Regions from separate parts of the Corynebacterium glutamicum ATCC 13032 genome, predicted to be linked through region 1. Evidence: riboswitches for the same ligand, from Rfam matches in the RefSeq annotation. Region 1 holds a riboswitch; the other holds the start of a gene.
What was found. Region 1 has a riboswitch for cyclic di-AMP ahead of CGL_RS10865 (C40 family peptidase). Riboswitches for the same ligand answer to the same signal wherever they lie in the genome.

Region 1 (4,350 bases):
TGATGACCTGCTCTCTGGTGTTGGTCTTCGAATCATGTCCGCCATCATCGTTGGTCTTCCGATCATAGGTACCTGGATGCACTGGCTGATCTTCGGTGGAGACTTCCCATCCGATCTGATGCTGGACCGCTTCTACATCGCACACGTTCTAATCATCCCAGCTATCCTGCTTGGCTTGATCGCAGCTCACCTGGCACTTGTTTGGTACCAGAAGCACACCCAGTTCCCAGGCGCTGGCCGCACTGAGAACAACGTGATCGGTATCCGAATCATGCCTCTGTTCGCAGTTAAGGCTGTTGCTTTCGGCCTCATCGTCTTCGGTTTCCTCGCACTGCTTGCTGGTGTCACCACCATTAACGCAATTTGGAATCTTGGACCGTACAACCCTTCACAGGTGTCTGCTGGTTCCCAGCCTGACGTTTACATGCTGTGGACAGATGGTGCTGCTCGTGTCATGCCGGCATGGGAGCTCTACCTCGGTAACTACACTATTCCAGCAGTCTTCTGGGTTGCTGTGATGCTGGGTATCCTCGTGGTTCTGCTTGTGACTTACCCATTCATTGAGCGTAAGTTCACCGGCGACGATGCACACCACAACTTGCTGCAGCGTCCTCGCGATGTTCCAGTCCGCACCTCACTCGGTGTCATGGCGCTTGTCTTCTACATCCTGCTTACCGTTTCTGGTGGTAACGATGTTTACGCAATGCAGTTCCATGTTTCACTGAACGCGATGACCTGGATCGGTCGTATCGGCCTCATCGTTGGACCAGCTATTGCATACTTCATCACTTACCGACTGTGCATCGGCTTGCAGCGCTCTGACCGCGAGGTCCTGGAGCACGGCATCGAGACCGGTATCATCAAGCAGATGCCAAATGGTGCCTTCATTGAAGTTCACCAGCCACTTGGCCCAGTTGATGACCATGGTCACCCAATCCCACTGCCATACGCTGGCGCTGCGGTTCCAAAGCAGATGAACCAGCTTGGTTACGCTGAGGTTGAAACCCGCGGTGGATTCTTCGGACCTGATCCAGAAGACATCCGTGCGAAGGCTAAGGAAATTGAGCACGCAAACCACATTGAGGAAGCGAACACTCTTCGTGCACTCAACGAGGCAAACATTGAGCGTGACAAGAATGAGGGCAAGAACTAGTTTCTAGGACTTCATCTCTGAAACTCCCCGCTGTAGGGACCTGAATCGAAAGGTCTCCGCATCGGGGAGTTTTTCTCTATTCAGACGAGGCTGAAGATAAGGGAGAGGGCTCTTTGACACACGAGGAGTGGCGTAGAGCCTGTAGTTGCCTTATATGTAGCTTGTGGCGGTGTGAAGCAACGTGCAGGCGCGTGGAAAGCGTAGAGTTTTCTTCTCCTTATATATATAAGGAGTGTTCTTCGTCGTGAGCATTACGCCCTAGGTCGCCTGGGGTCAGTGTCAACTTCGCTCAAATTCCGCTCAAAATCCAGCTCGGTGTGGCTTAAAAATTGTTTTCATAACTCCAAATCTCAAAGCATAAGCCGCCAATGGTGATTAATGTCACATAGTGAGATCATTGCTGAAACTAGTGCCGATTTTTCGGCTCTGTGAAAACGATTTGACTACTGGAAGTTTCCTGAAATTGCAGGTCATCTAGCCTTCTCAGGGTTCTAGGGGAGAACCCTTAGTAGTTGGGGTCTGAGTGGAGGACTTGCGTCTCGGTCAAATTAATCCGCGATAACGGTTCGATAACGACCAATTTTTTCGCTTGGGCTAGACAAGTGTTGTTGCGGTTTCGTAACCTTATTGAGACATTGCGGGACGGACACCGAATTTCCGCCAGCATTACAGAAACAAATAGACGCTTAATCGCAAGCATAGTTTAGAGAAATTCTTTAAATCGTGCGGCGAGCCGGGGAACCAAACGTGTTCCTGGGGTGAGTTTCCCACAAGGGTTCTCTCGCAGAGAGAGAAGGAGTGGGGATAGGGGCCTTCCGCTCCGAACCCGACAGCTAACTCGGTCAGCAAACAGGAAGAATTTGGAGTTTCATCAGTGGGTAAGCACCGTCGCAACAATTCAAACGCAACTCGCAAGGCTGTAGCAGCATCTGCAGTTGCGCTTGGAGCAACCGCAGCTATCGCCTCCCCAGCACAGGCAGCTGAGGTTGTTGTTCCTGGCACCGGAATCAGCGTTGACATCGCTGGCATCGAGACCACTCCAGGTCTTAACAACGTTCCAGGAATCGATCAGTGGATCCCTTCCCTTAGCAGCCAGGCAGCTCCTACTGCTTACGCAGCCGTCATTGATGCACCTGCAGCACAGGCTGCACCTGCAGCAAGCACCGGTCAGGCAATCGTTGATGCAGCGCGCACCAAGATTGGTTCCCCATACGGTTGGGGTGCTACCGGTCCTAACGCTTTCGACTGCTCCGGCCTTACCTCATGGGCATACAGCCAGGTTGGCAAGTCCATCCCACGTACCTCCCAGGCTCAGGCTGCACAGGGCACCCCTGTTGCTTACTCTGACCTTCAGGCTGGCGACATCGTTGCGTTCTACTCCGGCGCTACCCACGTTGGTATCTACTCCGGCCACGGCACCGTTATCCACGCACTGAACAGCAGCACCCCTCTGTCTGAGCACTCCTTGGATTACATGCCATTCCACTCTGCAGTTCGTTTCTAATCTGCATAAAGTCTTAAGCTTTTGAAGCAAGCCGCACTCCTTGAAAAAGTTGAGAGCGGCTTGCTTCTTTTCCTTGGCTAGGCTTTTGTAATCGGGTTAGAGTAGTGGAGTTGCTTGAATGAGGTTGATAGGGGATTTTTGAAGATGTTTGGTCGCCGTTGGGTGAGCGTTGTGGCGTCATGTGTTATCGCAAGCACGCTGATTCTGGTGCCTTCGCATTCCGGTGCGGAGGAAGTCGATCAACTGATTGCTGATATCGAGCATGTCTCTCAGGAAACGTCTGCCCAGAATGAGGAAGTCAAACAGCTTGAGATTGATATTGAGGCTCGTGAGGTCACGATCAAGGAAGTTCAGGAGCAGTCGGTAAGCTACCGTGAGGCGGCTGATCAAGCATCGGAGAATGTCGAAGCTTATCGTTCGGAGATCAATCGGATCGCTCAGGCGAAGTATCGTGGCACAGTCACGGATCCTTTGAGCATTGCGGTGTCTGCAGAAGATCCACAAAACGTGATTGATCGGATGAGCTACCTTTCAACGTTGACTAAGTCCACTAGTGATGTGGTTGAATCCCTCAACGCGGAGACTGAGAAGTCCGCAGAAGCTGTGTATCAAGCAAACCGTACTAAGGCGGAAGCGGAGTTCCAGTTGGGGCAGCTGAAGGTACGCCAGGCGGAGCTTGAATCTGAAAAGGAAGCATTGGATGGTCGAAAATCGGAGATCCGAGACCGGGTGGATGCCCTGACGCCACAGGAGCGGGAAATGTGGGTTGCTAAGAATGGTCCATTGGACATTGATCTGACTGATTTGCTTGGTCTTTCCGCTGCGACTTCGGGTGCGGTGGATGCTGCCTTGTCTAAGTTGGGAAGCCCTTATGGTTGGGGTGGCATTGGCCCAAATGAGTTTGATTGCTCAGGTTTGATCTATTGGGCGTATCAGCAGATGGGTAAGACTTTGCCACGTACGTCTCAAGCTCAGATGGCTGGCGGAACGCCGGTGAGCAGAGATGAGCTGCAGCCTGGCGATGTCATTGGATATTACCCAGGTGCTACTCACGTGGGACTGTATATTGGGGACGGAAAGATTGTGCACGCCTCAGACTACGGAATCCCTGTGCAGGTGGTATCTGTTGATTCAGCACCGTTTTATGGTGCGCGTCGCTACTAAGAAATAGTTCGTCAGGAGAATCTTTGTGTCTGCATCCCGAAAAACTCTCGTTGTGACCAATGATTTTCCTCCACGGATCGGCGGAATCCAAAGCTATTTGAGGGATTTCATCGCTACTCAAGATCCTGAGTCGATCGTGGTGTTTGCGTCGACTCAAAACGCTGAGGAAGCGCATGCCTACGACAAGACTTTGGACTATGAGGTCATTAGGTGGCCTCGTTCGGTGATGCTGCCCACCCCAACAACGGCACACGCTATGGCGGAGATCATTCGTGAGCGAGAGATCGATAATGTGTGGTTCGGTGCTGCGGCTCCGTTGGCGTTGATGGCAGGCACAGCGAAGCAGGCAGGTGCGAGCAAGGTTATTGCCTCCACTCATGGGCATGAGGTGGGGTGGTCAATGCTTCCTGGATCGAGACAATCGTTGCGCAAAATCGGCACTGAGGTGGACGTGCTGACTTATATCTCGCAGTACACGCTGCGCAGATTCAAAAGTGCTTTTGGATCGCACCCGACTTTTGAACATTTG
Region 2 (4,350 bases), 1.5 Mb from region 1:
TGGTGTCAGGATTCATCCGACTCGCCGCAAGGGGATAATGGAATGCTAAATCCGCGTGCAGATTGTCCACTAAAACCCTAGATAAAGAGGACAGGATCTTCGCACGAGCATCAGGAAGCGAATCAATGATGCTTGTTTTACTGAGAACATGGATCGGCTTGTCCTTATCATCAGCCCGACCCACCAACCACGGCGCGTAAGTTTGCTTCCACCAACCAGACATCAACGTGCCCAATTGGTGCGCCAGATCATATTCCATCCATTCGTCAGCCAGCGGGGTGGGAGCGACGTAATCGCCGCCATCATCATCCATGGGCAATGGATCGGGCACGCCTTTACGGATTAGACCGCTGGCCATACCCAAACTCAGTAGACGTGCCAGCTCGGTCTCATCAAGGTCTAATTCCTTGCTCAGGCGAGTCACCACGCGCACACCGAGGGCTCCGACTTTCAGCGTGGGGGCGGGAACGTGGCTGAGGGCGTCGATAAGCAATCGCATGTGCCGCACCACCTCAAGGCCGGCTGCAATGCCGCCATCATTCGAACCTGGCGCCGCCGTGCGCGGAATTGGGCGCACCTGAGCGGGCAGCTGCTCGCGGCCCTCAATCACACGCCGCACCATCGCCGGCAGGCGCACGGTCTGCTCATCCACGCGCGCCAACAACCCCGACGCCAGCAACTGCGGAATCGGCCGCGACGGATCCGCATCAGGCGCCGCATCGCGCGTCAGACCGAAGCCACCCGAGGCCGCAAGCGTGTGCAAAAGTTTGCGGTGCCTATCAGAAAGCTTATCGACGCTTTCCCTCACCTGTTCCTCACTCTGCCCGCGATCACTTACCTCCGGAAGCAACCGCCAATGAACAGGCAACGCAGGCATCGTCTCCTGAGCAATCATCAACTGGTCATCGCCATAAACCAACGCGAAATTTTTCAGCGTGGCAAGAGCCGCACCAATCGTGTCTTGCGCTGGAAGATCCTCTGCCAACGCCACATGCAAATATTCCACCACTTCGGGGGCAGTAACCGGGTGGAGTTCACCACCAAGGTTGGCCACGGCCTCCAACACACCAAGTTCCAACGCATTGAGTTTCAACACCGCGCGAATCGCAGACGCCCTCAGCTGTAAACGCGCAGCAAGAGAGGCCAAATTAGGTGGTAAAGGGAGAACCGTATCGGGTCGATTTCTAAGGATTGTGGAGAGCTGATCATCACTTTGAGTATCCAACCACCCCTTGAGGGTGGGGATGGGGGAGTCTTTTTTCATGATGTTGTTAAGTTTAAGCCTTGTTGAGGTGACTTTTGTTCCCAGAGTTTGAAAGAATGTATGACATGGCAAACGTAGAGAAGAAGCACTTCGTCGATCCGGCATGGCCGGAGCACAATCCAGCTGACGGACACGTCGTTACTGAACTCATCTCCAAGGTCGCAGGCGCGTCCAGCCCATGGGGCGATGACAAGGAATTCCCAGTTTCTGCAGAAGAGACCGGATACGTTCACCCGTACACCCGGATCAACCGCTAAGAAACTTAAAAAAGAGGCAACCCGTTTCGGCGGTGTTGCCTCTTTTTTCATGCGGTTTTTCTACTGGGCGTACTTTCGGCACCAAGGTTTCGGCAAAATGGTGGCCAAAATCAGGAAATCTTGGTGCCCAATTCACAAAAGGATGACTGGCGCGTCGTGAAATGGCATGCAAAAAGGGAGGGAACCCGTTTAAGGTTCCCTCCCTTTTAAAAAGTGCAGCTAGATTTAGCCGACGAAAGCGTTGTAGTAAGACTCAACCTCAGCTGGAACGGTGATGCCGTACTGAGCGAGGGTGCCGGTGACAGCGCCGTAGGTGGACTTGATGGTGTTCAAGTCGGTGGAGCCAACTGCGATGTTGGCTGCAGGAGCGTTGTACTCAGCAACAGCTGGTGCAGCTGCAGCTGGCTCTGGGGTGGAGGTGGTAGCGGAGAGGTCACGCTGGGTTGGAGCGGAGTTCAGTCCAAGGGAAGCGGAGCAAGCAGGCCATGCGCCCCAGCCCTGACCAGCCAAGGTGCGCTCTGCAACAGCGATCTGCTGCTCACGGGTTGCCTGGTATGCGTAGGTAGCGAACTCCTGGCCGCCGTAAGCAGCCCAGGTGCTAGCGGAGAACTGCAGACCACCGTGGTAGCCGTTACCGGTGTTGATTGCCCAGTTACCACCGGACTCGCACTGTGCGAGGCGATCCCAGTCGGAATCAGGTGCAGCAGATGCAGAAGGAGCCATGATGGTTGCAGCAGCACCGAAAGCGATGGTGGAAGCTGCGAGCTTGGTGAACGCGGAGCTAGTCTTAGTGGAGTGACGTCCCATGAAAAGTTTTCCTCTCATTTGTCGCCGTCGAGGTTAGCTGTCGGGTTAGAGCGGAGGAGTTGCTCTGCCAGTGGATGTCTGGCTTCACCCCAAGGAGTTGGCCTCCATGCCTTCTTTTGTGAAAAGATGGTGGGTGGTTTCCCCGTCCCTGTCTGCAATATGGCCCACATGAATGCGGGAGTTTGTGGTTTAAAGTTCTGTTGCACCAAGGAGGTTGTTCAACTTCCGACCCCAGACAGGGTTTGGCGATGAGCCGGACTTGCAGATGAACTGTTGCGGTGCCTGGGATACACGGTAACCCGAAGGTCACGATTGTGTCACGTTATTTACGAAATCTATATCAATCTGACTTTGGTGCGACCTTGAAGTCGCAGGTCATCCCGCCTGAATCATCGGGTGTGATTTATGTTACATATTTGGAATATTTCGGGTAGCGATGTAACTTTCCGGGAAATTTTTACCGCGATGCTTGCGGTGTATAATAATTTCTTCTGGTCAAAAATAGTTGATCAATTTGAATCAGCATATGAATTAGGAATGAAAGTGGTGAGGACAAGTGCCTGTCGGAACAGTGAAGTGGTACGACGCGGAGCGTGGTTTCGGCTTTGTCTCCAATCCAGGTGGTGAAGATTGCTTCGTAGGTAAGCAAGTACTTCCCAAGGGAGTCACCGAATTGCACAAGGGACAGCGAATCGATTTTGACTTCGCCGCAGGCCGTAAGGGCCCTCAAGCACTTCGAATAAAGATTCTTGAAACTCCACGCAGGCGTCCACAGCACAAATACAAGCCAGAAGAGCTCAACGGAATGATCTCTGACCTCATCACGCTTCTAGAAAGTGGAGTGCAACCAGGCCTTGCCAAAGGGCAATACCCGGAGCACAAAGCTGGAGCGCAGGTAGCAGAAATTCTTCGCGTTGTTGCGAAGGAGCTTGAGTCTTAAAACAATAAGGAGAGGATCCGAAAACGGATCCTCTCCTTATTGTTTGTGAGTGAGTTACTCGTTCATCGTGGATAGCGACCACGTGACGGTGTAAGGGCTTTCCTCACCATTTTCATCCTCACCGATCATCACAGCGGACACTTCCACTACGACCAGACGTGGGCGCTCCGCACCCTCTTCGGTTGGATCCACAGAACCAGGAACGGTTGCCTCGGTGGCGTCGTAACTGGTGTGGTAGAACTCGTCATTTGCAGCCGGATCATCATAAATGGTCAACAAGTACCAGTCATGATCATGAATTGCCTCTGGAATCGTCAGGTGCAACTCTTCATCAGCACCAACTTCCAGCGTTGGCACCTCGTTCTCTTCGCATTCAACACCTGGTTCACACATGCTGAATGGGAATACCTCGATTTCACCAGCGGGAGAAGATGCTGAGATAGAGATCTCTTGGGGGAGTGGCTCTGGGCGATTGTTCCACCATTGCTGGAACACCACAGACAAAATCACCACCAATAACACAGCAACGATAAGGCTGAGAATCTGAATGAGGTTTTTACGCTTGGTCTTCCGGCTTGCCATGAGTCTTGATTCTAGTCAGCAGGGACGAATCTAACCTCATAGAGGTCAGGCCAACGCTTACCAGTGATATAAAAACGATCGGAATCCGGAATATGTGCAATGCCGTTGAGCACATTGTTTGTATCTGGTGTGGCGTTGTTAGGAATATTTGAGGCATCGATCACTGCGGTGACTTCGCCGGAGTTCGGATCGATTCGCATGATGTCTGTATCGAGGAAAATATTGGCATATACCTCGCCATCAACGCATTCGAGCTCATTGAGGTTCCCAACCGGAGAGCCGTCTAGTGTCACATCTACAGTGCTGTTCTCTGCAAAGGTTTCCGGATCCCTAAAGGTGAGGGTGGAGCTTCCATCAGAGGTGATGAGGGCATCGTCAGTTGAGCAAATTCCCCACCCCTGGCCATTATATGAAACGCGATCTAACTCCTCGAGAGTATCTGCATCACGCTTGAAAGCGACACCTTCATTCCATGTCAGCTGCCAGATGGCATCACCAGA

Region 2: another riboswitch for cyclic di-AMP. It lies ahead of rpf1 (resuscitation-promoting factor Rpf1); the one in region 1 lies ahead of CGL_RS10865 (C40 family peptidase).

Annotation. Positions count from the first base shown of each region.
Region 1 covers NC_003450.3:2,318,273-2,322,622, reverse strand. The annotation lists gene qcrB (cytochrome bc1 complex cytochrome b subunit) at 1-1,153, shown strand, start outside; cyclic di-AMP (ydaO/yuaA leader) riboswitch at 1,827-2,015, shown strand; gene CGL_RS10865 (C40 family peptidase) at 2,028-2,657, shown strand; gene CGL_RS10860 (NlpC/P60 family protein) at 2,802-3,821, shown strand; gene pimB (GDP-mannose-dependent monoacylated alpha-(1-6)-phosphatidylinositol monomannoside mannosyltransferase) at 3,847-4,350, shown strand, end outside.
Region 2 covers NC_003450.3:866,054-870,403, forward strand. The annotation lists gene CGL_RS04110 (helicase-associated domain-containing protein) at 1-1,264, opposite strand, end outside; gene CGL_RS04115 (hypothetical protein) at 1,330-1,521, shown strand; gene rpf1 (resuscitation-promoting factor Rpf1) at 1,747-2,328, opposite strand; cyclic di-AMP (ydaO/yuaA leader) riboswitch at 2,335-2,503, opposite strand; gene CGL_RS04125 (cold-shock protein) at 2,885-3,268, shown strand; gene CGL_RS04130 (DUF2771 domain-containing protein) at 3,323-3,850, opposite strand; gene CGL_RS04135 (glutaminyl-peptide cyclotransferase) at 3,862-4,350, opposite strand, start outside.